One region of the Rhizobium sp. No.120 genome, then DNA from elsewhere that is predicted to be linked to it. Evidence: predicted binding sites of a transcription regulator. Region 1 holds the regulator's gene; each other region holds the start of a gene.
The links. Region 1 encodes PhoB, which activates phosphate uptake and scavenging genes when phosphate is short. Its sites were predicted from a motif close to TGTCATNNANCTGTCAT; they were not measured.
Positions count from the first base shown of each region.

Region 1 (7,239 bases):
CAATCGCGTGCTTGTGCGCGAAGCGACGGCGATGGTGTCGGACGGTGCCAGGATCGCGCTGCGCGACAGGGTCGTTGCCAATCCCTCGATCATCGGGACGACACAGAAGGTCACCTTCTTGGCCAGCGCCAATATCGATTCCGCCAACAAGGGCCAGATCGATCTGACTGTCGACGAGAAGGACCGCAAGGTATCCGACCGCCAGGTCGCCTGGATGAAGCAACTCAGCGAAAGCGGTGCGCTTTACAAGGCCTTCAACAGCGGTCTCTTCCTGTCAGGCAATTCCAGCCGCCCGGAAGCCGCCGGTCTCGGTGTCGCGCTGATCGGCTCGTTCTACCTGATGCTGACCGTTCTCGTGCTTGCCTTGCCAGTCGGCGTTGCCGCCTCGATCTATCTGGAAGAGTTCGCACCCAAGAACCGGCTGACGGATCTGATCGAGGTCAACATCAACAATCTCGCCGCCGTCCCCTCGATCGTCTACGGCCTGCTGGGTCTCTCGGTCTTCATCAACATGATGGGGCTGCCGCGCTCGGCCTCGCTGGTCGGCGGTCTGGTGCTGAGCCTGATGACGCTGCCGATGATTATCATCGCCACGCGCTCGGCGCTACGTGCGGTGCCGCCGTCGATCCGCAGCGCGGCGCTCGGGCTTGGCGCCTCGCGCATGCAGATGGTCTTCCATCACGTTCTGCCGCTAGCTATGCCCGGCATTCTGACCGGCACGATCCTCGGGCTTGCGCATGCGCTCGGCGAGACCGCGCCGCTTCTTCTGATCGGCATGGTCGCCTTCGTCGCCAATTACCCGACATCGCCGCTCGATCCTTCGACGGCGCTGCCGGTGCAGATCTACATGTGGGCGAGCGAAGCCGAGCGTGCCTTTGTCGAAAGGACGTCCGGCGCCATCATCGTCCTTCTCTTCTTCCTCGTCGCGATGAACATCGGCGCCATCTTGCTGCGCCGCCGCTTCGAGCGGCGCTGGTAAGGGAGGGCGCACGAAATGAACATGATGACGGAAGCCGCAAGCGAAAGAGCCTTGGCCAAGAAGATGATCACGATCCCCTACAAGATGATCGGCCAGGACGTTTCGGTGTTCTACGGCGACAAGCGAGCGCTTTTCGATGTCAATCTGAAGATCCGCGCCAATACGGTCACGGCTCTGATCGGCCCTTCCGGCTGTGGCAAGTCCACCTTCCTGCGCTGCCTTAACCGCATGAACGATACGATTGAGACCTGCCGCGTCACCGGCAAGATCACGCTCGACGATCAGGATGTCTACGACGACAGCATCGATGTGGTTGAGTTGCGCGCCCGCGTCGGCATGGTGTTCCAGAAGCCCAATCCGTTTCCGAAGTCCATCTTTGAGAACGTCGCCTACGGTCCGCGTATCCATGGCCTGCATCGTTCCAAGGCCGATCTTGAGCATATCGTCGAAACCAGCCTTCAGAAGGCGGGTCTATGGGGCGAGGTGAAGGATCGGCTCCACGATGCCGGCACGAGCCTGTCTGGCGGCCAGCAGCAGCGCCTTTGCATCGCGCGCGCCGTCGCGGTCAGCCCGGAGGTCATCTTGATGGACGAGCCGTGTTCGGCGCTCGATCCGATCGCGACCGCGAAGGTCGAGGATCTCATCCACGAGCTGCGGGAGAATTTCACCATCGTCATCGTGACGCATTCCATGCAGCAGGCAGCACGCGTCTCGCAGCGTACCGCAATGTTCCATCTCGGCCACCTGGTCGAGGAGAACGACACCGATAAGATGTTCACCAATCCCGACGATTTCCGCACTCAGGATTACATCATGGGCCGTTTTGGTTGATGATGGCAGGCGCGCGGCTCCTTTCACATAGTTCACCTTGAGGATAGAAAAATGGTCTCCACTCACATTCTCTCTGCCTACGACGAAGACCTGAAGTTCCTGACCCGCCGCATTGCCGAAATGGGCGGCCTGGCCGAGCAGATGGTTAGCGACAGCGTACGCGCTCTCGTCAACAGCGATGCTGCTCTCGCGCAGAAGGTCATCTCCGACGATGTCGTTCTCGACCATGCCGAGCGTGAAGTCGGCGACAAGGCGATCGTTACCATTGCACGCCGCCAGCCGATGGCAGCGGACCTGCGCGAAATCATGGGCTCGATCCGCATCGCCTCCGATCTGGAGCGCGTTGGCGATCTCGGAAAGAACACCGCAAAGCGCGTCATCGCCGTGCAGGGAACTGGTGTTCCCCGCCGTCTCGCCCGCGGCATCGAGCATCTCTCCGAACTGGCGCTGAGCCAGCTCAAGGAAGTTCTCGATGTCTACGCGACCCGCTCGCCTGACAAGGCCGTGTCGATCCGCGAGCGCGACGAAGAGATCGACGCCATGTACACCTCGCTCTTCCGCGAGATGCTGACCTACATGATGGAAGATCCGCGCAACATCACCACCTGCACGCATCTTCTCTTCTGTGCCAAGAACATTGAGCGCATCGGCGATCATGCCACCAACATCGCCGAGACGATCTATTACATGGCGACAGGCGCGCAGCCGGAAGGCGAGCGCCCGAAGGACGATACCGCCAATACCGTCGGCGCAGTGACGGAATAATCTGGAAGCGAAGAAAGGAGACCATAGGCGCATGGTTCCGAGAGTTGCTGTTGTAGAAGACGAGGAAGCGCTTAGCGTTCTGCTGCGCTACAATCTCGAGGCCGAAGGCTTCGAGGTCGACACGATCCTCAGAGGCGATGAGGCCGAGCTGCGTCTCCAGGAGCGCATCCCCGATCTCCTGATCCTCGACTGGATGCTCCCTGGCGTGTCCGGTATCGAGCTCTGCCGCCGGCTGCGCATGCGGCCGGAGACGGAGCGCCTGCCGATCATCATGCTGACGGCCCGCGGCGAGGAAAGCGAGCGTGTGCGCGGACTTTCGACCGGCGCGGACGATTACGTCGTCAAGCCGTTCTCGACGCCGGAGCTGATGGCTCGCGTCAAGGCGATGCTGCGGCGTGCCCGCCCGGAGGTTCTCTCCACGGTGCTGCGTTGCGGCGATATCGAGTTAGACCGCGAAACCCATCGCGTCCACCGCAAGAGCCGCGAAGTGCGCCTGGGGCCGACGGAATTCCGCCTGCTGGAGTTTCTGATGTCCTCGCCGGGCCGTGTCTTCTCGCGTTCGCAGCTGCTCGACGGCGTTTGGGGTCATGATATCTATGTCGACGAACGCACTGTCGACGTCCATGTCGGTCGCCTGCGCAAGGCGCTCAATTTCTCCAACATGCAGGATGTCATCCGCACTGTTCGCGGGGCGGGCTATTCCATGGAAGCTTGAGCGGGTTGCCGCTCGGGTATCACCATTACAGCGCCACGCGTCTTTCAAGACGCGTTAAGGTCGCTGTAACATCTTAAAATGCTGCAAAATTTTCCCTTAAATCGATTCCGATTTAAGGAATTATGCAGGAGCGGCGGAAACAGAAAAACGGGCCTCGAGGGGCCCGTTTTTCTTTGTCTTGCTGCCACTTTCAGCCGTTGTTGCGCCGGCGCTCATGCACCGGCTGGTAGGCCATGCGCTGATGATAGGTGCAGTAGGGCGAAGAATCCGGGCTGTCGTTGCCGCAGAAGTGGAAGTCGTCCTTCAGCGGGTCGCCGACCGGCCACTTGCAGGTGCGTTCCGTCAGTTCCGTCAGGCCGAGGCGACGGGAGATCGGAACGACGACATTCGATGCCGGGCGATACTGGATTTCATTGACGGAATCGATCTCGATCTCTTCCTTCAGCATCGTTGCGCCCTGCTGGCGGGCGACCACCGTGCGGGTAGCGACGCGCGATCCGTAGGTTGCGGTGCGGGGTGCTGCTGCGCCGCGCTTTGGCGTGCGCGCCACAGTTGTGGTGCCGCCCGCCTTCGCTCGGCCGGGGAGGTTCAGGCGATGTACCTTGCCGATAACGGCATTACGGCTTACGCCACCGAGCTGCGCAGCGATCTGGCTGGCGCTCAAACCTTCGGACCATAGCTTTTTCAGCTTCTCGACGCGTTCGTCTGTCCAATTCATGCCCTGTCTCCGCTGTCGCGTTTCCGATGGCAGAATCCCTCACCATTGCCTCGCATGGGATCGAGGCGCGAAACGCTCTAAAATTGTGGTGACTAGTTCCGCCGCATGCAGTCTAGCAATTGGTTTTTAACCTAGTGTGAGGCTGACTCCGTGACAAGAGTCGCGGGAATCTTGAGGAATCGATTTCGAGGTTTTCCCCAACTTGCTGTCCGGGCGTGGCATTTCTGCCATAGGCGCCGCCCAACCCATCTCTTTTGCCGGCAAGCGCTTTCTCGCAACTGCTAAAACGCCAGTTTTGTTGACATCGCGGTGCAAAACATCAATAGTGCCCAGGCCGCCGCGAGGCGGCATTTTTGATTTTTTCGGACCCGTTTCATCAAAGGGAAGCGATCGGTCCTTAAAGTTGTGATCCAGGAGATATGGCCATGGCCGAGACCACGCCGCTTTATGACACCTATCTGCGCGCTCCTCTGCGGTTCGAGCGAGGCGAAGGCGTCTGGCTGGTCACTGAAAATGGCGAGCGCTACCTTGATTTCGCCGCCGGCGTGGCGGTCAACTCGCTCGGTCATGCCCATCCTCATCTTGTCGCCGAGCTGAAGGCACAGGCCGACAAGGTCTGGCACCTGTCCAACCTTTATGAGGTGCCCGGCCAGGAGAAGCTGTCGAAGCGGCTGACGGAAGTGACCTTTGCCGACAAGGTGTTCTTCACCAATTCGGGCGCCGAGGCGCTGGAATGCGCCATCAAGACGGCGCGGCGCTATCAATTCGCCAAGGGACATCCCGAGAAGTTCCACATCATCACCTTCGAGGGCGCCTTCCACGGCCGCACAATCGCGACGATCGCCGCCGGCGGTCAGGAAAAGTATATCGAAGGTTTCGGCCCGAAAGCGCCGGGCTTCGATCAGGTACCGTTCGGCGATCTCGATGCCGTGCGTGCTGCCATCACAGATGCGACGGCCGGAATCCTGATCGAGCCGGTCCAGGGCGAGGGCGGCATCCGTCCGGCCACCAACGAATTCCTGCGCGGGCTGCGTGAGATCTGCGATGAACACGGCCTGCTGCTGATCCTCGACGAAGTACAGTGTGGCGTCGGCCGTACTGGCAAGCTTTTCGCCTATGAATGGGCCGGCATCAAGCCTGATATCATGGCTGTCGCCAAGGGCATCGGTGGCGGTTTCCCGCTCGGCGCCTGCCTTGCGACGGCGGAGGCCGCCTCGGGCATGAAGGCGGGGACGCATGGCTCGACCTATGGCGGCAATCCGCTCGCCATGGCGGTCGGAAATGCGGTTCTCGATATCGTGCTTGCCGAAGGTTTCCTGCAGCATGTGCGCGATGTCGCGCTGGTCTTCCGCCAGGGGCTCGCCTCGCTCAAGGATCGCTTTCCTGACATCATCGAGGACGTTCGTGGCGAAGGCCTGATGCTCGGCATCAAGGCGGCCATTCCGCAGGCGGAGTTGCTGCAGGCGATCCGTGCCGAGCATCTGCTCGGCGTGCCGGCGGGCGACAACGTCATCCGTCTGCTGCCGCCGCTGGTCGTTACCGCCGAAGAAGCACGCGAAGGTCTTGCTCGCCTGGAGCGTGCCGCCGAGCGTGCGCGCGCTGCCCGCGTCAAAAAATCGGCTTGAGCTTACCGCCCGCATTTGGGGCGTTCGTGCCCCACGCGGGCGTTATTGTTTTTTCTGGAGCACAGGTAAGGACATGGCTTCTCCGAAACACTTTCTCGATCTCTCTGCCGTTCCGGCTGCCGATCTGCGCAATATCATCGATGACGCGATGGTGCGAAAGAGCGCGCAGAAGGCTGGCACTGCCGACAAGCCGCTGGCCGGCAAGATGCTGGCGATGATCTTCGAGAAGCCGTCCACCCGAACTCGTGTTTCCTTCGACGTCGGCATGCGCCAGCTCGGCGGCGAAACGCTGTTCCTCTCGGGTACCGAGATGCAGCTTGGTCGCGCCGAAACGATTGGCGATACCGCTAAGGTGCTGTCGCGCTATGTCGACGCGATCATGATCCGCACGACGGATCATTCGCGCCTGCTGGAGTTGGCGGAACATGCGACGGTTCCGGTCATCAATGCGCTGACCGACGATACGCATCCCTGCCAGATCATGGCCGACATCATGACCTTTGAAGAGCATCGCGGCCCGATCAAGGGCAAGACGCTTGCCTGGACGGGCGACGGCAACAACGTGCTGCATTCGCTGATCGAAGGCGCGGCACGCTTCGGCTATCGCATGAATATGGCGGTACCCCTTGGTTCCGAGCCGAAGGATCACTATCTGAACTGGGCCCGCAACGAGGGCGCCGAAATCATGCTCTCGCATGATGCAGACCGTGCGGTCGCCGGCGCCGATTGCGTGGTAACCGATACCTGGGTTTCCATGAATCAGGAGCACCGGGCACGCGGTCACAACGTCTTTCAGCCCTATCAGGTCAACAAGGCTTTGATGGCACAGGCCGGCAAAGACGCTTTGTTCATGCATTGCCTGCCCGCCCATCGCGGAGAGGAAGTGACGGACGAGGTGATCGACGGTCCGCAATCCGTTGTCTTCGATGAGGCGGAAAACCGCCTTCATGCGCAAAAGTCGATTCTTGCTTGGTGCCTGGGCGCGATCTGAAGATATCAAACCGCGTCTGAAGGGCGCGGGCCCTAGAGCCGGATGGTCCCAGGTCGAAGCGACCTAGGACCTGAATCCGGTCTAGAATCAAAGAATAGAGCATGACGGCGCCCGAAAACCGCTCTCACTTTTCGGCGTCATGCTGCAGGAGTAAAGCAATGGCAGAAAATGCCGCCTCGCTGGGTCAGTTCGATTTCGCCGGTGACGATCATGTCGTTCCCTTCCAGGTGGAAGGTCTGGATGTGCGCGGCCGTGCCGTGCAGCTTGGTCCGCTGCTGGACGCCATTCTCGCCCGGCACGACTATCCGGCGCCGGTCGCACGGCTGCTCGCCGAAGCTATCGTCCTGACCGTCCTGCTTGGCACGTCGCTGAAGTTCGAAGGCAAGTTCACCGTGCAGACCAAGGGCGACGGTCCCGTCGACCTTCTGGTCGCCGATTTCTCGACCCCGGAAAACGTCCGGGCCTATGCCCGTTTCGATGAAGAAGCGCTGGCAAAGGCAGTTGCCGAAGGCCGGACCGAGCCGGAGCAGCTGCTCGGCAAGGGCGTGCTCGCTTTCACCATCGATCAGGGCCGTTTCACGCAGCCTTATCAGGGCATTGTCGCACTTGACGGCG
Region 1 covers NZ_BAAJNQ010000002.1:408,204-415,442, forward strand. The annotation lists gene pstA (phosphate ABC transporter permease PstA) at 1-979, shown strand, start outside; gene pstB (phosphate ABC transporter ATP-binding protein PstB) at 995-1,810, shown strand; gene phoU (phosphate signaling complex protein PhoU) at 1,862-2,575, shown strand; gene phoB (phosphate regulon transcriptional regulator PhoB) at 2,607-3,290, shown strand; gene ACYJRZ_RS07740 (GcrA family cell cycle regulator) at 3,481-4,008, opposite strand; gene ACYJRZ_RS07745 (acetylornithine transaminase) at 4,434-5,633, shown strand; gene argF (ornithine carbamoyltransferase) at 5,707-6,624, shown strand; gene ACYJRZ_RS07755 (Hsp33 family molecular chaperone) at 6,783-7,239, shown strand, end outside.

Region 2 (7,239 bases), on a different contig from region 1:
TGTTTGTCGAGAAAGTCGCCTTCCTTGGCTTGTTCCTCGTCGCTTCCGCCGGCAATGAAGTGGACGACCACACGCCCGCCGCTCAGCTGATCGAGCGTTGCCAGCGATTTTGCCGCGACTGTCGGATAGATCGTGTTCGGTCGAAGGGCGATGATGATCTTGATATTCTTCGTGTGAGCCGCAACCGTTGCGCCGATAGTAAAGGGGTCGAAGGACGCGCTATCATAGGGAATGAGGGTATAGTTGAAGCCGTAATCATCGAGCGAACGGGCGTAGCGCTCGATGAACTGTGGGTCGAGCGCGGGGTTTTCCAGAGGATTGAGCTCGGTCGAGGCATTCGGAAAGGTGACGCTGATGAATTCGGTCGGCATATCGATGTCCTATAGTTTCCTTCATCGGATTGGACAGAATGCTAGCGTGACCCTCTGGCCTCAGAAAGACAGGTCGTTCTTTTTCTACTAAATTTGTAGAATATTCGTGCTTAGGATGCCCTCGATCCTGAAGGCACGGTCTATCCGGCCCAATTCGTCATCCAATAGGCGAATGCAGAGATTACAGCCGCAGCCGGAAGGGTTATTACCCATGCGATGACAATATTGCCCGCCAATCCCCAGCGGACTGCGGAGACGCGCCGGGCGGCACCGACGCCGATGATAGCGCCCGTAATCGTATGGGTCGTCGAGACCGGGATGCCGAGCCATGTGGCAGCAAACAGTGTCAAGGCACCGCCCGTCTCGGCACAGAAACCCTGCATTGGATTGAGCCTGGTAATCTTCGAACCCATCGTATGCACGATCCGCCAGCCGCCAAATAGCGTCCCAAGCGCCATTGCCGACTGGCAGGACAATACGACCCAAAGGGGGACATGGAATTCCGCTCCGGTATGCCCCTGCGAATAGAGCAGAACGGCGATGATCCCCATCGTCTTCTGAGCGTCGTTTCCGCCATGACCAAGGGAATAGAGCGAGGCTGAGACAAATTGCAGTACACGGAAGGTACTGTCGACGGCGAAGGGCGACTGGCGAATGAATATCCAAGTCACGCACAGCACGAGGAAAAGCGCGAGAACGAAGCCCAGCAGGGGAGACATGACGATGGCGCCGGCCGTTTTCAGCAACCCGGACCAGACAATGGCACTCATGCCGATTTTAGCCAGGCCGGCGCCGACGAGGCCACCGACCAGAGCATGCGACGAACTCGACGGAATGCCGAACACCCACGTCACGATGTTCCAGACGATCGCCCCCATCAGGGCGGCGAAGATGACCTGCGGCGTGACGATGTGGGGATCGATGATGCCGGTGCCCAGGGTTTCGGCAACGTGAAGCCCGAAGAACAGGAAGGCGATGAAATTGAAGAATGCAGCCCATAGGACGGCATATTGCGGACGCAGAACCCGGGTCGAGACGATGGTGGCAATGGAATTGGCGGCATCGTGCAGCCCGTTCAAAAAGTCGAAGAACAATGCCACCGCAATGAGACCCACCAGCAGCGGAAGAGCAAGCGTGGCCTCCATCAGACGTTCTCGATCACGATGCCGCTGATTTCATTGGCGACATCCTCGAACCGGTCGACGACCTTCTCCAGCTCACCATAGATCTCGCTGCCGATGATATAGCCCATGGGGTTCGTTGCGCCATGGCGGCGAAAGAGATCCTTCAACCCTTGCTCATGGAGTTCATCGGAACGCTCTTCGACATTAACGATTTCTTCCGTGAGCGCGCTGAGGCGGGAGGAATTGGCGCTCATGCGATCGAGAAGAGGAATTGCAGCCGCCACCAGTTTTGCCGCCTGAACGATAGCGCCGCCCATTTCCTGCATGCCGGGATCGAAGCTATTCTGCTCGAACAAACGAATTGTCTTGACCGTCTTGTGCATCATGTCGATCGCATCGTCCATCGACATGATGAGATCCTTGATATCGCCACGGTCAAAAGGCGTGATGAAACTGCGCCGTATCGCGAGCAACACTTCGCGCGTGATGTCATCGGCCTCGTTCTCGAGTTCGACGATACGTTTGCAGTGCTGTTCGGTGTCTTTGCCCCTTAGCAGTTCGTTCAGGGCTTCTGCAGCGCTGACGATTGTACGGGAATGCCGGCCGAACAACTCAAAAAAGCGATCTTCCCGGGGCATCAATTTACGGAACCAGTTCACTCTCGGCGCTCCGAATGTGCATTGTCATAAATCCGTCATAAATGATGGAGGCTGCCATGAAAAGCCAATGTGCCTGCGAAACCACGCTCTTCGACAGTTTCGCGGATCAAAAAAAATCGCCACGCGCCTATGTCGGCTTCTCCAACAAAAACAAAGGCAACAGGGAACAATGACCGCTAGGTGCCGTTTGTTTCCTATCGTCGATATGGAGTCCGCTGATGAGTGCGCGTGCGCAATGGAAAGGATATATGAAGTTTGGAGAGGTCGGCTGGGCAGTCGCACTCTATACGGCGGTTTCCACTTCCGAGCGGATTTCCTTTCACACGCTGAACCGCGCAACCGGCAACCGCGTCCGGCGGGAATTCATAGATAACGCGACCGGAAAGCCGGTGCCTCGCGAGGATCAGGTCAAAGGCTACGAACTCAACAAGGACGATTACATCGTCCTTGAGCCCGAGGAGATTGCCGCTGCGGTGCCGGAAAGCGACAAGGTCTTGCAGATAAAGGCCTTCCTGGCATGCGACGACATCGATGACATCTATTTCGATCGACCATATTATCTCGCCCCTTCCACTCCTGCGAGCGAAGAGGCCTTCGCGTTGATCCGCGAAGGAATGCGCAAGAAGCAGGTTGCCGCCATTGCTCAAACCGTTCTGTTTCGCCGCCTGCGAACCGTCATGATCCGTGCTCACGGCAACGGATTGATCGCGACGGTATTGAATTTCGACTACGAGGTTCGCTCGGCAAAAGAAGCCTTCGAAGATGTGCCGGACATGAAAATCAAGGGCGAAATGCTCGACCTCGCCAAGCACATCATCTCCACCAAGAAAGGTAAATTCGACCCGAGCGAATTCGACGATCGCTACGAGGCAGCGCTTGCAGAACTGGTAAAGGCCAAGATCGAGGGCAAGAAGATCCCGCAACGCAAGCCGGCGAAGGTTGCCAAGGTCACCGATCTCATGGAGGCTCTGCGCCAGAGCGCCGGCGTGAGTGGTCAAGGTAAGACTAGCGCTAAGCAACCCGCCGGGAAATCGGGCACGGTCTCCCGCAAGACGGCGAAATCGCGAACGAAATCTTCTTTCCGGCCGCAACGCAAGGCGAGCTGACAATGGCATTGGAGACCTACAACCGCAAACGCGACTTCAGCAAGACAACCGAGCCGAGAGGGCGGACCGGCAGGAAAAAGATCGCTGTATCTGGCAACAGCTATGTCATCCAGAAGCACGATGCGCGCCGGCTCCACTATGATTTTCGCCTCGAATTGGACGGGGTTTTGAAGAGCTGGGCCGTGACCAAGGGGCCGAGCCTGATAGCCGGCGAAAAACGGCTGGCGGTGCAGACCGAAGATCACCCGCTGGAATATGGTGATTTCGAAGGTACGATCCCGAAGGGCGAATATGGCGGTGGGACAGTCATCGTCTGGGACAGCGGCTCATGGACGCCGCTTGGCGACGCTCATAAGGGCCTTGCAAAGGGACATCTCGAATTCGAGCTCCATGGAAAAAAACTCGGCGGTCGGTGGCATCTGATCCGCATGGCGGGAAAGCCGCGCGAGAAGCGAGAAAACTGGCTATTGATCAAAGGCGAAGACGAGGCGGCCCGGCTGGAAGACGCTGCCGATATTCTCGAAGAACGACCGGAATCAGCAAAGACGGGGCGCATCATAGACGAAGTCGAGAACGAAAAGCCGGGCTGGTCCTCCAAGACCGGGAAGATCCGTCGCAGGACGGTCCGAAAGAAGGACGATGCCGCCGGGGAGCAAGCCGACGAAACAGAGAGGCAAACGGATGCAACGCCGGTTGATCCATCTTCCCTGAAGGGTGCCCGAAAGGCCGCTTTGCCATCCTTCGTCGAACCCGCTTTGGCGACGTTGGTATCCAAGCCGCCCACAGGCTCTCGGTGGCTTCACGAAATCAAATTCGATGGCTATCGGCTCGAGGTTCGCATCGAAGCAGGCCGCGTCAAGCTGCTGACGCGCAGCGGTCTCGACTGGAGCCAGAAATTCGGCAAGGAGATTGTCGGCGCCTTCCGCGATCTCCCCGTCGGCACCGCAATCATCGACGGCGAGCTCGTCGTTGAACCAGCGGCCGGCGCTTCCGATTTCTCTGCCCTGCAGGCGGATCTTAGCGAAGGCCGTAGCGACCGCTTCGTCTTCTATGCTTTCGATCTCCTCTATCTCGACGGCTATGACCTGAAGGCCTCGCCGTTGATCGGCCGCAAGGAATTGCTGCGAAAGATCATCCCGTCCGAAACCGGGATCCTTCGCTTCAGCAGTCATTTTGATGAAAATGGCGACTTGCTGTTGTCGCATGCCTGCAGGCTGAGCCTGGAAGGGATCGTGTCGAAGATCGCCGACGATCCATATCGCTCCGGTCGCGGCAAGACCTGGGTCAAATCAAAATGTTCGTCTCGGCAGGAATTCGTGATCGCCGGCTGGGTTCCCTCGACAACATCGCGAAAGGCCATCGGTTCGCTGGCGCTCGGCGTCTATGAAGACGGCAAGCTCGAGCATGTCGGTCGTGTTGGCACAGGGTACACACACACCGTCGCCGAACAGCTCTTCAAAAGGCTCAGCCGTCTTAAAGCGGAGGAAAATCCCTTTGCGGCCAAACTGACTGCGGAAGAACATCGCGGCGTCCGCTTCGTGCGGCCCGAACTGGTTGCGGAAGTCGAATTTCGCGCCTGGACGGCGGACGGCCATTTGCGTCACGCCTCCTTCCGCGGATTGCGAGAAGACAAGAATCCGCTCGAGATCGTCCGCGAAACACCGAGATCCACGGCCAAGTCTTCGGCTGAAAAGCCTGCGCGCAGCAGCGTATCCTTGACCCACGGCGATCGTCTCTATTGGCCGGACGAAGGTGTTACGAAGGCGGGGCTTGCGGATTATTATACCGAGGTCTGGCGCTATATGGGGCCTTTCGTCGTCGGCCGGCCGCTCGCGCTCGTACGCTGTCCCAACGGTATCGCCGGTCAGCATTTCTTTCAGAAGCATGCCTGGAAGGGCATGAACAGGAATATCGCTTTGGCGAAAGATCCGCAAGACGAAGAACCCTATGTCAGCATCGACGACCTGAATGGCCTGATCGGCCTCGTGCAGGCGGCAGTCCTCGAAATCCATCCCTGGGGATCGATGATCGGCAGTTGGGAAAGGCCTGACATGATCATCATGGACCTCGATCCGGGTCCTGGCGTCGCCTGGAGCAAGATCATCGCCGCGGCGGAAGAAACGGCGGAACGGCTGAGGCAAACGGGGCTCGTCCCTTTCGTGAAGACTTCCGGCGGAAAAGGACTGCACATCGTCTGCCCTCTGGTTGCCAAGGCCGAATGGCCGGCCGTCAAAGCCTTTACCAAGAGTATCGCCGACGCCATGGCCGCCGACAGTCCCGATCGCTATGTTTCCACCATCACCAAGTCGAAGCGTCGCGGTAAGATCCTGATCGATTATCTAAGAAATCAACGCGGCTCGACGGCCGTCGCCCCATATTCCACCCGCGCCCGGCCGGGCGCCGCAGTCTCGACGCCTTTATCCTGGGAGGAGTTGAGCCCTGCAATAGGGCCGGATTATTTCACCGTGCTCAATGTGCCGACGCGGCTTGCAGCACTGCATTCGGATCCCTGGGCAGACTTCCGGAAAGCTGCCGAACCCTTGCGGCAGCCGTCCGCGAAGGCTAAGCGTAAGTATTAACGAACAAATACCTTCCTGGCGGCGGAAGCCTGCAGGTGACTAGCGCTTCTTTGCGCCTTTTTCCTGCGAAAGGCTCTTGCGAAGGGCATCCATGATGCTGATGACGTTGCTTGGCGCCGGGGCCTCTTCCACCTTTGCCTTGGCGGGGCGCTTGCGCCCTTTCTTTTTAGCGGCGATGATATCGAGCAGCTTTTCCTGAACGGGGTCCGAAACCATCGCCGGATCCCATGGTTTCGTTCGTTCGTCTATCAGCTCGCCGACCAGCTTCATCAGCTTGGCGTCCACGGTTTCTGATCCGATATTTCCAAAATAGTTCCGTTCATCGCGCACCTCGTCGCCGAACCGCAGGGTCCAAAGGACGATCCCTTTATCTCTGGGCTCCAGCATGACGGCCCGTTCGCGGCGATACATGACGAGCCGGGATATGCCGACCATGCGGCTCGCGGCCATCGCATCGCGGATCACGCAGTAGGCTTCTTCGCCGACAGCATCGTCCGGCGTAAGATAATGCGGCGTATCGAACCAGATCCATTCGATGCTGTCACGCGGCACGAACATCTCGATATCGATCGTCCGGGTGCTTTCCAGTCCGACCGCGTCAAGCTCTTCATCCTCCAGGATGACATAGTCATTCTCGCCGCGCTCATAGCCCTTCACTTCATCGTCCTCATCCACCGCTTTGCCTGTGACGGAATCGACGTATTGGCTGACGATGCGGTTGCCCGTCTTTCTATTGAGCGTGTGGAAACGAACCTTTTCATTGTCGCTTGTCGCCGGCGCCATGGCGACCGGGCAAGTGACCAACGACAGTTTGAGATAGCCTTTCCAGAAAGAGCGCGGAGCCATGATCTTTCCTCCAATACAAGGGAACGATCTCCGGCATTTCCTGGTTCCCTGGCATGATGCTATTGCGGCCGAGACTCAATGCATGCCACCGCCGCCTCCCTCCTTGAGATCGACATTGCTGAGGATCAAGGCGAGTGGAATGGCACAGAGCACGATCAGCATCAGGACGTGGAATACATCGATATAGGCTAAGAAGCTCGCTTGGGTCTGCACCTGCTGGCCGACCCAGGCAATCGCCTGCGCCTTCGCATCCGCCATGGTCGCTCCCTTCTCGGCAAAATAGCGCGTCATGACCTGCAGCGCATCGTGGTAGGCGGGTGAGGATGGCGTGATGTGCTCGACGAGCCGGCTCTGGTGCCACTGCTCGCGATGGGCAAGCACATTCGATGCAATGCAGACACCGATCGAACCGCCGATATTGCGGGCAGCATTGATCATGGCGGATGCCTGATTGGTCTGCTCCGGTCTCAGACCGTAATAGGAAGCTGAGGTAATCGGAATGAAGATCAGCGGCAGACCAAGTCCTATATAGAGACGCGACCAGACGAAGAAGC
Region 2 covers NZ_BAAJNQ010000016.1:5,485-12,723, forward strand. The annotation lists gene ACYJRZ_RS27845 (LLM class flavin-dependent oxidoreductase) at 1-371, opposite strand, end outside; gene ACYJRZ_RS27850 (inorganic phosphate transporter) at 512-1,516, opposite strand; gene ACYJRZ_RS27855 (DUF47 family protein) at 1,516-2,133, opposite strand; gene ku (non-homologous end joining protein Ku) at 2,373-3,260, shown strand; gene ligD (DNA ligase D) at 3,263-5,839, shown strand; gene ku (non-homologous end joining protein Ku) at 5,879-6,685, opposite strand; gene ACYJRZ_RS27875 (DHA2 family efflux MFS transporter permease subunit) at 6,761-7,239, opposite strand, start outside.
Region 2: the regulator PhoB is predicted to act here: its motif matches at 2,177-2,193, upstream of ACYJRZ_RS27855 (DUF47 family protein).

Region 3 (7,239 bases), on a different contig from region 1:
ATAAAGTCGGTGTTCGGCAATCCGCATGACTGCAGATTTCATCATGTGCATAATTCTACAGTGGCTGAAAAATATTACAGTTAGCGACCGTCGCTGCCGATCAGGAACGTATAAATAGTTTACGTTCAAAGTATAGCATCGAGAAACCGGTAGATTTTCATATGCATATCATCGCGCGAGCGCGAAAATTATTCTGTGGAAAAATTATGAAGTAACTATAGTCCTCCATGTTCCTCATCAGTTCTCATCTGAATTCCTTGCTCATGCGAATTTCCTAAATTACATGTGAATAAATGGTGAACAAAGATTGCATGTCCGGAGAACGCCGGTGAGTTGTTCCAAAATGTTCTTGAAAGCGCTTTGAAGAGCCAACCCAGCAAAGCCTCGCTGCACCTGCGCGGAGGCTTGCGGTGCCGAAAGTGCGCAGTGCTGTATGCACTCATTGGTTGTGCTCAGTGGCTGATGTTGCGAGCGCATGAATGTCCGCCACCTTCAGTTTGGGCGTACTTCGATCAGCGTCGGAAAATCAAAAAGTCATCATCCAGGTCTGTCGTCGGCCGGCATACATAGACTGGACACGACGCTCGATCCTTGGTGGGCAGATAGTCCTGATAGGCATAAAAGCCCTGATCGCATGCTCTGCTGTCGGCAACATAGCGATCATAAAGCGTCATCTTCGGCGTTCTCTTAGCAGGATAGCGCATAATGACCGCACGCTCCCGATTGATGACAGCCCTCGCTTCGGCACAGGTCATGGACATGGAATTGTATCGCGAGATAGCCAGGGCCGGCGTCGCGGCCGATGTAACGAGCAGGCCCAGCAGGATGAATTTTTTCATCTGAGTAATCCTCTCTGAAGTTGCTATAATACAATGTATATACGCGAAGACCGCCATTGCGGTTTCCGTATTTGCGACAAAACGAAAGTGTGATCGGAGCGGGAGGCTTCGTGATGAACCACGACAGTTATGACGATTCCTATATAGCCGATATCCTCTTGTCCGTAAGGACCATCGCGCTCGTCGGCGCTTCGCCTAATCCCGCTCGTCCGAGCAACGGTGTGATGGCCTATCTCCTGAACAAAGGCTACCGCGTTATCCCCGTTAATCCCGGGCAGGCCGGCAAGGAAATTCTTGGACAGTGGGTTTATGCGCGCTTGGCCGACATCCCCGAACCTGTAGATATGGTTGATGTTTTCCGCGCGCCCGAATATCTCCGGTCGGTGGTGGAAGAGACGATCATGATCGAGCCGCGGCCACCCGTCATATGGGGGCAGCTTGGCGTGCGTGACGACGCCGCCGCGGCGCGAGCGGAGGCGGCGGGGGTTAGGGTCGTGATGGACCGATGCCCGGCTATCGAATATCCACGTCTGGTCGCCTGATCTGGGATCATGCGTGATCGAAGCCATTCGGCGGTTTATCGCGCGATCTCAGCAAAAGATGGCAAGTTTTTTCCGCAAGCTGAGAAGCGCGGCAAAGTTCGCGGTTAACTTTCATATGCCAGGCATTATGCTTGCCCGATCACGAGCAAAATCCGCCGGGAGGAAAAACATGCCAGCCAACAACCCAGGTTTCGACACGCTTGCAATCCATGCAGGCGGGCAGCCGGATCCGGCGACAGGCGCGCGCGCGACGCCAATCTACCAGACGACATCCTTCGTCTTTCAGGATGCCGATCATGCCGCCGCTCTGTTCGGATTGCAGCAGTTTGGCAATATCTATACCCGCATCATGAACCCGACACAGGCCGTGCTGGAAGAGCGGGTGGCTGCCCTCGAAGGCGGCACTGCGGCTCTCGCCGTCGCCTCCGGTCATGCAGCCCAGCTCCTCGTTTTCCACACCATCATGCAGCCGGGCGACAATTTCGTCGCGGCTAAACGGCTTTATGGTGGTTCGGTCAATCAGTTCGGGCAATCCTTCAAGAATTTCGACTGGCGGGTCCGCTGGGCTGATTCCGCCGATCCTGCGACCTTCGAAGCCCAGATCGATAGCCGCACGCGCGCCATCTTCATCGAAAGCCTTGCCAATCCTGGCGGCACCTTCGTCGATATTGCCGCGATTGCCGCTATTGCACATAAGCATGGCCTGCCGCTGATCGTCGACAATACGCTGGCCAGCCCCTATCTGATCCGACCACTGGAGCATGGCGCCGATATCGTTGTGCATTCTCTAACGAAATTCCTCGGCGGCCACGGCAATTCCATGGGCGGCATTATCGTCGACGGCGGCACTTTCGACTGGTCCGCTTCGGGCAACTATCCCATGCTGTCTTCACCGCGCCCGGAATATAACGGCATCGTGCTGCATTCGACCTTCGGCAATTTCGCTTTCGCCATAGCCTGCCGGGTGCTGGGCCTGCGCGATCTCGGACCGGCCATCTCGCCGTTCAATGCCTTCCTGATCCTGACCGGCATCGAGACCTTGCCGCTACGTATACAGCGCCATTCCGATAATGCGATCGCGGTCGCTCGTTGGCTGAAGGCGCAGGAGAAGGTCGCCTGGGTCAATTATTCCGGCCTTGAGGACGATCCTAATCACGCCCTGCAGCAGCGTTACTCGCCGAAGGGCGCGGGCTCCGTCTTCACCTTCGGTTTGAAGGGGGGATATGAAGCCGGCAAGGGGCTGGTCGAGGGCCTGCAGCTATTCTCGCATCTCGCCAATATCGGCGACACGCGCTCGCTCGTCATCCATCCCGCTTCGACCACGCATAAGCAGCTGAGCGACGAGCAAAAGATCGCCGCCGGCGCCGGCCCGGATGTGGTGCGCCTGTCCATCGGTATCGAGGATGTCACGGATATCATCGCCGATCTGGAGCAGGCGCTGGCGAAAATTTGAGGACGGCACCGCCAGGAAGCCGAAAAAGCAGCCGGGGTTCTTTGATCTCGGCACATTTCATGTTTGTCTCGGTCCGCGCTCGCGATCGGCGGTCGCGGACTTCTTCTATCTTGGCGAAACGTGGTCGACGGGGATCTAAGTGGCAACCTATGTGCAACTGAATGTCGATGGCGTTGAGCCAGAACTCGGAGCGCCCGCAGCGGATCGTCTCATTTCGGGTGCCCCGATCTTTCGCACATGGAACGTTGAAGAGGCCGATGGCGGCCTCTACGTCGGTATCTGGGAAGCAACCCCAGGCAAATGGAAGGTTGTCTACGACGAATGGGAATATTTCCATATCCTCTCCGGCTATTCCATTGTGACGAGTGAGGATGGCGAGGCTTTTCATCTGCGTACAGGCGACCGTCTTATCTTGCGGCCAGGCTTCAAGGGAACCTGGGAAGTTATTGAAACGACTCGCAAGGACTACGTGATCCGTCTCCGACGATCCTCTTGAATCAGAACATGAAGTTCGCGTTCATGCGTCCCTTGACGCGGCTCGTTTCATGCCGTTTCGCAATGGCCGCGATGATTGCCGCAGGTTGTGTCACTGCCGCTTCATTAAACTGTCATCAAACTGAAACAATGCGTCTTTAGAGCCAAGTCTGTCGCCGGGAGATTTCAGGCGGGGAGGACCGTTTACCATGGGAACCTCGCGCCGATCTTCTGCTCGCCATCCTTTCATTCACTTGAGGAAGTGAGTTTACCATGCTTAACCTGAAACTCCGTTCGCTTTGCCTGACTGCAGGCCTCATTGCGGCTATGTCCGCTTCGGCCTCCGCCGCCGACATCACGGGCGCTGGCTCGAGCTTCATTGCACCGGTTCTGTCCAAGTGGGCCGAAGGCTACAAGGCTGCGACGAACAATGTCGTCAACTATCAGTCGGTCGGTTCGGGCGCCGGCATCAAGCAGCTCCTCGACAAGACCATCGTATTCGGCGCTTCGGACAAGCCGATGAGCGACGCTGATCTCGAGAAGAACGGCATTGCCCAGTTCCCGATGATCTCCGGCGGCATCGTCGTTTCCTACAACGTCGAAGGCGTAAAGCCGGGCGAACTCGTTCTCGACGGCAAGACGCTGGCCGACATCTTCCTCGGCAAGATCGCTAAGTGGGACGATGCAGCCATCAAGGCTCTCAACCCGGAAGCAAAGCTGCCGTCCACGCCGATCTCGGTCGTTTACCGTGCCGACAGCTCGGGCACGACCTTCAACTTCACCGACTACCTGTCGAAAGTTTCGCCGGAGTGGAAGGAAAAGGTTGGCTCGAATACGGCTGTTGAATGGCCTGTTGGATTCGGCGCCAAGGGTTCGGAAGGCGTTTCCACCACCGTCAACCAGACGGCTGGTTCGATCTCCTACGTTGAATATTCTTACGTCGTCGCCAACCACATCGGCTTCGCGAAGATGAAGAACGCTGCCGGCAAGGTTATCGAGCCAAGCCTGGAAACCTTCAAGGCTGCCGCTTCCAACGCCGATTGGGCCAAGGCTAAGAACTTCAACCTGATCATCACCAATCAGCCGGGCGAAAAGAGCTGGCCGATTGCAGCCTCCACCTGGGTTCTGCTCTACAAGAAGCCGGCCGATGCTGCTAAGAACGAAGAGGCGCTAAAGTTCTTCAAGTGGTCCTATGAGCACGGCCAGAAGGACGCGGCCGCCCTGTCTTATCTTGCGGTCCCGGACAATGTTGTCGAGATCGTCGAGAAGTCTTGGAAGACGGACTTCGGCACGAAGTAATTTGTGCTAGGCGAGAAAGTTGCGGCGGACAGGGAATTTCCCTGTCCGCCTTTCGTGACAGGACAAGGGGAAATCGATGGCTGATGCGACTCAGATGGCTGGCTTCCAGGCTGTGAATACCTCCGCCGCCACCAGAAAATTCCGGATGCAGGATCGGATTTTCTATTTGATGACGCTTGGCTCGGCCATTCTTGTCGTGCTTATGCTGCTGGCAATTCTTATCGTTCTCGTCATCGATGCTTTGCCGACCTTCCAGACTTTCGGATTGTCGTTCCTTTGGGGCACGAAATGGAGCGCTCCCGCCGATATCTATGGCGCAGTGCCCGCCGTGGTCGGTACGCTGGTAAGTTCGTTCATCGCCATGCTGATTGCCGTTCCCCTGGGCATTGGCATCGCCATTTTCCTGACAGAGCTTTGCCCCGGCAGCCTGCGCCGTCCGATCAGCACGGCCATCGAGCTTCTGGCGGGCGTTCCCTCCATTATCTATGGCATCGTCGGCCTGTTCATTCTCGTGCCGCTGATGCAGAACTATATCCTGCCCTTCCTGATCGCGACGGTCGGCCAGGTACCGGTGATCGGCCTGCTGTTCCAGCCGCCGGCGCCGGGCGTCGGCCTGCTGACGGCAAGCCTCGTGCTCGCTGTCATGATCCTGCCCTTCATTACCGCGATCTCGCGCGACGTGTTCAGCACCGTTCCGCCGATGCTGCGTGAATCCGCCTACGGCATGGGCATGACCACCTGGGAAGTGGCTCGCCACATTCTGATCCCCTACACACGCCGCGGTCTCGTCGGCGGTATCATGCTCGGCCTCGGTCGCGCGCTTGGCGAAACCATGGCCGTCACCTTCGTTGTCGGCTCGGTGAGCCGCCTGCAGTCGTCGATCATCTCGCCGTCCACCACCATTTCCGCCCAGATCGCGAACAACTTCGGCGATGCCGACGGTCTACAATTGTCGAGCCTGATCGCGCTCGGCCTGCTCCTGTTCATCCTTTCCTTCTGCGTGCTTGCGCTGGCGAGATGGATGATCGGCCGAGGCGACTCGCACTGAGGAAAAAACTATGGACAACGCAATTCGTCAGAACCTGGTGTCGAGGCGCTACGGGAAAAACCGCGTGATGATGGCCTTGTGCTTCATCGCAGCCATTCTTGGTATATTCTTTCTCAGCGTGATCCTGGTCACCCTGGTTTTCCGCGGTGTGTCGGCGCTGAACCTTGACGTCTTTACCATGTCGATCCCGGCTCAGGGCTCCCGCGGTGGCTTGATCAACGCAATCTACGGCACCGTACTGGTGACGGGCTGTGCCATCCTGATCGCCGCGCCGATCGGCATTCTCGCCGGCACCTATCTGGTAGAATATGCCAACGGCTCCAAGCTTGCCGAGGCGGCCAAGTTCCTCAACGACATCTTGCTGTCAGCACCCTCGATTATCGTCGGCGTATTCGTCTACGGCGCCGTAGTCGTACCCATGCACGGCAACTCCGCCGTTGCCGGCATCCTCGCGCTGGCGCTGATCGCTCTCCCGGTCGTCAACCGTACGACCCAAGATATGCTGTTGCTGGTGCCGAATGCGCTTCGTGAAGCGACCGCTGCGCTTGGTGCGCCACGCTGGAAGTCCATGATGATGGTGATCTATCGTTCCGCCTGGACGGGCATTCTCACCGGCATCCTGCTGGCCATCGCCCGCATCAGCGGCGAAACCGCACCGCTTCTCTTCACAGCCGGCTACAGCAAATTCATGAATACAGGCCTGACCGGTCCGATCGCCACGCTGCCGGTTGCCATCAACACGCTTGCCGCCGATCCCGGCGAGGATCTCAAACAACTGGCCTGGGCCGGCGCGCTGATCATCACCGTTGCCATCCTTGCGCTTAACATCCTTGCCCGTGTCTTGAGTGGGCGCCGCCAGTGACGCAGCCGCCGAACGATAGGAATGAGACCATGAACATGAGCGACAGCAATTTCCAGAGCGTCAACGCACAGCCGGGGAAGGATGCTGCTTCCCAGTCGGATCTCGGCCTTGCGAAACTTGAGGTGAAGAACCTCGATTTCACCTATCAGAACGGCCATCGCGTTCTGAAGAGCGTGAATATGAACATCCGCAAAAACGCGGTCACCGCCTTCATCGGCCCTTCGGGCTGCGGCAAATCCACGTTGCTGCGCACCTTCAACCGCATGTATGACCTTTATCCGGGTCAGACGGTTGCGGGTGAGATTCTGCTGGATGGCCGCAATATCCTTACCAAGGACGTCGATCTGAACGATCTGCGCGCCAAGGTCGGCATGGTGTTCCAGAAGCCGACGCCGTTTCCCATGTCGATCTATGAGAACGTCGCATTCGGCATCCGCCTCTATGAGAAGGTCTCGAAGTCGGAGATGGACGCCCGCGTCGAAGCGGCGCTGACGGAAACGGCGCTGTGGAGCGAAGTGAAGGACAAGCTGCACCAGAGCGGGCTTGGCCTTTCCGGTGGGCAGCAGCAGCGCCTCTGCATCGCTCGCGCCATTGCCATTCGTCCTGAGGTCCTGCTGCTCGACGAGCCGACCTCGGCTCTGGACCCGATCTCCACCGCTAAGGTCGAGGAACTCGTGTCGCAGCTGAAGGGCGACTTCACCATCGTTATCGTCACGCACAAC
Region 3 covers NZ_BAAJNQ010000003.1:469,238-476,476, reverse strand. The annotation lists gene ACYJRZ_RS13010 (hypothetical protein) at 513-839, opposite strand; gene ACYJRZ_RS13005 (CoA-binding protein) at 953-1,381, shown strand; gene ACYJRZ_RS13000 (O-acetylhomoserine aminocarboxypropyltransferase) at 1,551-2,834, shown strand; gene ACYJRZ_RS12995 (cupin domain-containing protein) at 2,974-3,330, shown strand; gene pstS (phosphate ABC transporter substrate-binding protein PstS) at 3,582-4,607, shown strand; gene pstC (phosphate ABC transporter permease subunit PstC) at 4,684-5,655, shown strand; gene pstA (phosphate ABC transporter permease PstA) at 5,666-6,517, shown strand; gene pstB (phosphate ABC transporter ATP-binding protein PstB) at 6,547-7,239, shown strand, end outside.
Region 3: the regulator PhoB is predicted to act here: its motif matches at 3,441-3,457, upstream of pstS (phosphate ABC transporter substrate-binding protein PstS).

Region 4 (7,239 bases), 400 kb from region 1:
TTATGACGAGCAGAAATCGTTTCTGAGTGAAAGCCTGATGGTGGCCGGTCTCGATGAGGTCATGGACTGGCCCTCGGTCAGTAACCCCGAGAATCCGGCTTACGATCGGCTCTGGGGCATGATCCGGGCTACCTTCGAGCAGCGCGGCGTCGTCGAGGGGCATGGGGCCGGCTTGCGCGACCTGTCGTCGATCAATGCTTTTGCCGGCGCAGGCCTCGCTTCCGATCACGAGGGTTGGTTCCTCGACGAGATCTGGGAGAAGCTGACGCATGGCCTGTTCATCGAGCTCCGGCCGCATTCCCTGCCCGAGGTCATCATGGGGTTGATCGAGAAAGGCCTGTCCGACTGGTCGCAGATCGCCTTCGTCACCGATGATCGCAGCGCCAGCGATACGCTGAAGATGGGTGCTACGGATTATAATGTCCGCCTCGCGATCGAAAACGGGTTGTCGCCGGAAATCGCCATCCAATGCGTGACGATCAATCCCGCCCGGCATATGCGATTGACGCCCTGGGTCGGCTCGATTGCGCCAGGCCGCTTTGCCGATATCGTGTTGCTGGACGATGTGAAGACGCTGTCGATCGCCAAGGTCTGGGCCGATGGCGGGCCGACATCCGAAGGCAAGACCTTTGTCGGCGTCCGGCCAGAGATCGACTGGCCGGAATGGGCGACGCAGACGGTCCGCATCGATCGGAGCGTCACGGCAGACGATTTTCGCATCACCGCCCCGTCGACGTCAGACATGGCCAAGGCGGCGCTGCTGCGGCCGTTCCACTGGGCCGATGATTTCATTACCATGGATCTGCCGGTCCGCGATGGCGCCGTGCAGCGCGATCATGATCGCAACGTCACGAAATTCGCGATCGTCGATCGCTTTTCCGGCGAGGCCAAGGTCGCGCGCATGTTCTGGCTTGGGACAGGGCCGCGCACGCCGGATACCGCGCTCGGCGCCACGCTCGGCCATGATAAGCACAATATCTGGGTGGTCGGTTCCTCCGATGAAGCCATGGCTATGGTCGCCAATGCGCTAAAGGAGCAGCAGGGCGGCTGGGTGCTGGTGTCGGGCGGCAAGGTCCTCGCCCGCGTCCGTTACGAAGTCGGCGGGCTGATGACGGCGCGCTCGGCTGAGGAACTGGATGTAGAGATGCAGGCGCTCTATAAGGCTGGGGCCGAGATCGATTGGATGTATGAGCCGACCTTCTCCCCGCGCTGGTGGCCGGGCTTTCCCGAGCGGCTTTCCTTCGCGACGCTTACTTGCGCACCTTGGCGCTGGGTGTTGGTCGCGCCCTCCGAGAGGGCGCCGGAAGGTTTCGTCAATGTCGCGACCGGCGAAACTCATCCGATTGTCTGGTAGGAATATCCCCGTTTCCTATTCGGAATATCCTGATATCGAAGGCTGACGAGTTTGCCTCTTGGGCGGCGCTGCAATCTGTGCTTGACGACGGAAGCCAGCTTCTTGATTATCCATCTGGTTACTTATGCCTGCCAGCAAGCGGTGGAGGCTGGGCGTGCCCATTAGCACGTTGAGCGGCGGTAGCCGGCAACAGAGCGGAGGAGGCTCTGGTGATAACACCTGATAGCGACAAGCCGCGAATATTATCGGCATTTTCCACTTTGGGATGTGCGGAATTGGAACTGGTCGAAGCCCTCGAACTGGCGGCGAACCACGGCATCGATGCAATAGAAATCCGAGCCCTTGGCAACACCACCGATCTCGTCACCTATTTCACCGAAAGATTCAACTCTCCGGCGGAGCTGGCTAGAGTGTTGGAAGGCTCTGCCGTAGGTGTCTGCGCCTTCAATACTTCGCTGCGTCTCGTCGGTGCGACGGTGCAGGCAAAGGAAGAGTTCCTGCGTTATCTTCCTTGGGCAGAGGCTGCCGGCGTTCGTTCGCTCAGGGTTTTCGACGGTGGCGAAACTGCCGACCGGGGCGAGATGGCCGAGGCGTTGGCAACGCTGCAGTGGTGGCGTGAGACCGCAGCGCGCGAAGGCTTTCACGCCGATATGGTCATCGAAACCCATGATTTCCTTGCATTGCCGGACGCCATCCCGCGCTTCCTCGAAATAGCTCCCGATTGCGCGCTCATATGGGATACACATCATACCTGGCGCAAGGGCGGACAGGATCCTGTCGAGACCTGGAAGCAGGTTCGTCGCAATACGCAACATCTCCATGTCAAGGACAGCGTTTCCCGCCCGGGGCTCTGGCTACCCTACAGCTATGTACAGCCCGGCACCGGCGAGTTCCCGATGGTGGCGCTACGTTCGGTGCTCGACGCTGATGGCTATAGCGGTATCGTGAGCCTCGAATGGGAAAGATTGTGGCACAAGGATTTGTCGCCTTTAGGTTTGGCTTTACAGGCTGCCCAGAAAAGCGGCTGGTGGTCCGGCCGTAAATGATGAATAATTGTTGAAGAGCATTAATATTTTGATTTAGTTGAAAGGAAGAGAGCTGCGCGGAGATTGACTTTTGCGGCGATCGTTAATTAGTCTATTAGCAATTATTAAATAACTATCTCGTACGCATATCGTCGCCGGTTGACTACGGTCTCCGGCGCAATATTTCCAGCTCGATGAAGGGAAGCCTCAATGATTGAGGTCGAAGGTGTCTGGAAGATGGAAGAGGCAGATTATAGCTATCTGAAGTCCTATGTTTGGACGCGATATGCGCCGCACTCGACTGTTCCCGATGCTTTGCCGCTTCGCCCCGAAAGGGAGGCCCGATGAACGGTAATGCAAGCCGGGAGGAAGAGGGGCACGGAGCCTTGATCTTGAAGGCGATTGCCGAAGGCGGGCTGGGTTTTGCAGCGCAGTGGATTCATGATGCCGCAAATCCCGGCAAGGTGTTCTATGGCGAGAGCCTGGCGCGCGTAACGGATTCGGATGGCACCGTGCATACGGCCGGCACCTTCGTCTCGCTCCTTGAACGCCAGGATCGCTGGTTCGACCTCGATCTGCGTATTTTGGATATGGTGCTGTCCGACCTGGCTGCGGATGAGACGCTGGTCCTCGGTTTCAATCTTTCCGCCACCAGCCTGTCGCGCTCGGATCGGTTCGCCGATGTGTTCGGCCGAATCAGCCGCCGTCCGGATCTGGCCTCGCGGCTTGTTATCGAAGTCACGGAAAGCTATCCCGTCGTCGGCGCATCCATCGAGCGCATGAAGATGATCCGTGCCCTCGGCTGCCGCATCGCCATCGATGATTTCGGGTCTGGGTTTGCCACGCCGGCATCACTGCTGCAGGTGCCTGCAGATATCGTCAAGATCGATGCAGCCTTTGTCTGGGATAATAGGCCTGGTCGCGACGGAGGCAATAGCCTCTCCCACATTGTCGGCTTTGCGTCCTGTTTCGCTCCTTTCGTCGTCGTCGAGGGGATTGAAACCGGCTCTCAACTCAATGTCGCGCAGGAGGCGGGTGCAACGCATGTCCAGGGTTTCCTGCTGTCGAGGCCGGTTTCCCTGGCGCGGCTTCGACGTCATAAGCGCAAAGCTGTCTTGCGGGGGGTGGCATGAACAATTGCGCACAGGAGCCTGCCGTTCCCGCTCTGCAGGTGATGTTATGATGCAGCGACTGGCTTTCACATCGGCCTATCAGATATCGGCGGCGCGCGCGGCGCGCGAGCTCAAGACGAAGACATTGCTGCGCGCCCTGGTCAGCCGGCTTCGCATTGTCTTCTCTGGACGCGGTGGTGAACTGTCCGCCACTTTCGTCGGCGGAGCGAGCCCGCATGTCCTTATTTGCGATCAGGCCGCCGAGGCGGTGGCCCGGGTCACCATCGATTCCGAGACTGGTCTCTATGTCTTGTGCGAACTCGGCGGTCACGCCGATGATGTCGTCATCGTGACCGCGAGGGAAAATCGATTGCTCGAAGAGATTGCTCTCCATCTTGGCGATGGCCAATCACTATACGAACCCGTGGATGCCGCCGTCAAAACACTGGTCGGCCAGACGATGGAGGATGTCGAGCGCAAGCTCATTCTCCAGACGCTGCGGCATTGTGGCGGAGATCCCACTCACACGGCGTTCATGCTGGGTATGCCGCTCGTCACCCTTTGTAACAAGCTGGCGCTCTACTTTGCGGACCCTGCCGGCGAACCGCCGGAGGCAACTGCGGATACGAGATAGGAGGCGAAATTGCGCACGCATTTGATGCGGACGCATTGAACCCCGGTTATCAAACCGGGACAGCGTCCTTAAACAGGGCGCAAATCGAAACGGTGCGATGTCCGTCTGCGGATATCGTACATGATGCAATTCGAGCGGGGCGGCGCACGAGGAACCAAATGAGATCCGGGAAAAGATCATGGATTCTTTCGAGACAAAAACCCCCGCTCCGCCAAAGCCTTCCTTGTTCGATGGCTGTGTGAAGATCGTTTCGGCTTATGTTAGTCACAATGCCGTTCCCATCCACAGCCTTCCCAGGCTGATCAAGGATATCCATGAGGTACTGCTGACATTGGACGGCTCGGCTACCACCGTCGATCGCGCCAATTTGGTGCCGGCTGTGGATTTGAAGAAATCGGTGACCAACGACTATATCGTCTGCCTCGAAGACGGCAAACGCTTCAAGACGCTCAAGCGCCATCTGCGCGTGCATTATGGCATGACGCCCGAGGAGTACAGGCAGAAATGGGGTCTTGCTCCCAACTACCCGATGGTGGCGCAAAATTATGCCAATCGTCGTTCGGAGCTTGCCAAGATTTCCGGCCTCGGTGCGAACGGCAACAAGAGGGAAACCGTCGACTGAGCAATTTCGGAACAGGCGTTTCGCACGCGCTTGACCGGCGTTGCTCGTGCGCTTCGTGAGAATTCGTTCGCGGGACGCTGCAAACAAAATGGCGCCCTCATCAGGGCGCCATCGTCTTTGGGACTAGTCTCCGCTGTCGATCAGAAGACCTGCCGCAGCACGATGAACAGCACGAAGGCCAGTGCGATCGAGGCAGGCAGCGTCAGGATCCAGGCCATCAGCATGTTGCGTACGGTTGACCACTGCAGGCCGGAACCGTTTGCCGCCATGGTGCCGGCGACGCCGGAGGACAGGACGTGCGTGGTCGACACCGGCAGGCCGAGGTGGTCGGCGGCACCGATCGTCAGCATCGCGACGACTTCGGCGGCAGCGCCCTGGCCATAGGTCAGGTGCGTCTTGCCGATCTTTTCGCCGACAGTGACGACGATGCGCTTCCAGCCGACCATGGTGCCGAGGCCAAGTGCCAAGGCGACGGCAACCTTCACCCAGAGCGGGATGAACTTGGTCGCGTGATCGACGGCGGCATGATAGTTCGTGACGGCTTTCAAATCGTCGGCGCTCATCGGCAGCAGCTTCTGCTTGTCGATAAGCTTCAGCGATTCACCGATCAGATAGATATCATTACGAACGTTGCCGACGAGCCCGTTCGGCAGCTTCTCGACGCTTGGATAGGCGGCAATCTCGGCGCTCGTGGCATGAATATATGCTTGGAGAGCCGGTGTCGTCGCATCCGTCCAGGTCTTGGTCTTGACGGCGCTGCTGACAGTGGCCTTCGGATCGGCCGGTGCGGCAATGCCCGGCTTCACATATTTGCCGAGTACCGTCTCGACTTGCGCCGAGGCAGCTTTATAGGCTTCGAGGTAGTTCACGTCGGGCGTCTTATTCAGCGCGAAGGCGGTCGGCACGAGGCCGATGAGGATGAGCATGATCAGACCCATGCCCTTCTGGCCGTCATTCGAGCCGTGGGCAAAGCTGACGCCGGTGCAGGTGAAGATCAGCAGGCCGCGGATCCAGGCCGGCGGCGGCGCGTTACCCTTCGGCGCTTCATAAAGCTCCTTGTTGCGGATCAGTACCTTGGCGACCAGCAGCAATATGGCAGCCATGGCAAAGCCGATGATCGGCGAGAGCAACAGTGACATACCGACGCTGCTCGCCTGCGACCAGTCAACGCCGCTGGTGGCGGAGCCGGCGGGCGCCAGGAACTGATTGGCGAGGCCGACGCCGATGATCGAGCCGACGAGCGTGTGCGAGCTCGAGGCCGGTAGGCCGAGATACCAGGTGCCGAGGTTCCAGATGATGGCGGCGGTCAGCAGCGCGAAGACCATTGCAAGACCGGAGCCGGAGCCGACCTGCAGGATGAGCTCGACCGGCAGCAGCGCCAGGATGCCGAAGGCGACGGCGCCCGACGAAGTGAGAACACCGAGGAAGTTGAAGAAGCCCGACCAGATGACGGCGAATTCCGCCGGTAGCGAGCGCGTGTAGATGACGGTGGCGACGGCGTTTGCAGTATCGTGGAAGCCGTTGACGAATTCGAAGCCGAGCGCGATCAGCAGGGCAAGGCCGAGCAATATCCACGGAACAGCAGCAGCCTCGGCAAGATCGCTGCCGAGGGCATAGCCGACATAGACGAGGCCGGCCAGGACGACGACGCCGAAGATCGGCAGAAACCATTTTGCCGAGCTGCCTGCGCCATGAATCGGATGATCGGCATTCCCGCCTTCCGCATTGTTTGAAACGAGGTCGACCATCCCGAACTCCCTTATTGCAATTGATATTGCCGGTGTAAGCCTCCTTCATGAAACTCTCGTGACGCGGGAACAGGCGGTGGCGAACTGCAAACGCAGGCAGTGGCAAGCCCGTTCGGCTGCTGGCAGGTTCTTCGACTGATCTTGATTTGGCCGCTAAAAGGCCATTTTCGGTTCAGCCGGCGTTCATACCTCCGGCGTTTAAATCCCCCATGTAAGGGACTTGGATAGAGGGCCATTAAGATGAGATCGTCCGTGATTGCCATTGCTGCCTTGTTCGGCAGCCTGGTTGTATCTTCGGCAGAGGCAATGCCTATCCCGGCCGTTGGGACTACGGCCTCCGTGCCGATCGTGAAAGTTGATTATGCCTGCGGCCGCGGTTGGCATCTGACGCGCTGGGGCGAATGCCGTCCCAATCGCTGGGGTCCGCCGCCCCGGCGCTGGGGTTACTACAGGCCGCCACCGCCGCCGCCTTGGGGCTGGCACGGCCATCGCCATTATCGCGATGGCTGGCGTGATGACCGTTGGCGCGATCGCCCGCGTTACTGGTAAGAACAGAAGCACCGCCGCATCTTGCGGCGGTGTTTTGCTGACGGCAGTTCGAGGAAAAGTGCGCAGGGTTCCTAAGAACGAGCTTGCGGCCGCAATGCGCGCGCGCCTAACCATAGTCCTGCAAGAACAAGCAGGCTAGCCGATGAGATCGCAGCAAGGCTTTTCGCGTGATACGCGATATCGGCAAGCTTAGGC
Region 4 covers NZ_BAAJNQ010000002.1:4,554-11,792, forward strand. The annotation lists gene ACYJRZ_RS05695 (adenine deaminase) at 1-1,354, shown strand, start outside; gene ACYJRZ_RS05700 (sugar phosphate isomerase/epimerase family protein) at 1,564-2,400, shown strand; gene ACYJRZ_RS05705 (EAL domain-containing protein) at 2,724-3,512, shown strand; gene ACYJRZ_RS05710 (helix-turn-helix domain-containing protein) at 3,559-4,125, shown strand; gene ACYJRZ_RS05715 (Ros/MucR family transcriptional regulator) at 4,304-4,747, shown strand; gene ACYJRZ_RS05720 (inorganic phosphate transporter) at 4,888-6,495, opposite strand; gene ACYJRZ_RS05725 (GCG_CRPN prefix-to-repeats domain-containing protein) at 6,736-7,044, shown strand; gene ACYJRZ_RS05730 (hypothetical protein) at 7,116-7,239, opposite strand, start outside.
Region 4: the regulator PhoB is predicted to act here: its motif matches at 6,543-6,559, upstream of ACYJRZ_RS05720 (inorganic phosphate transporter).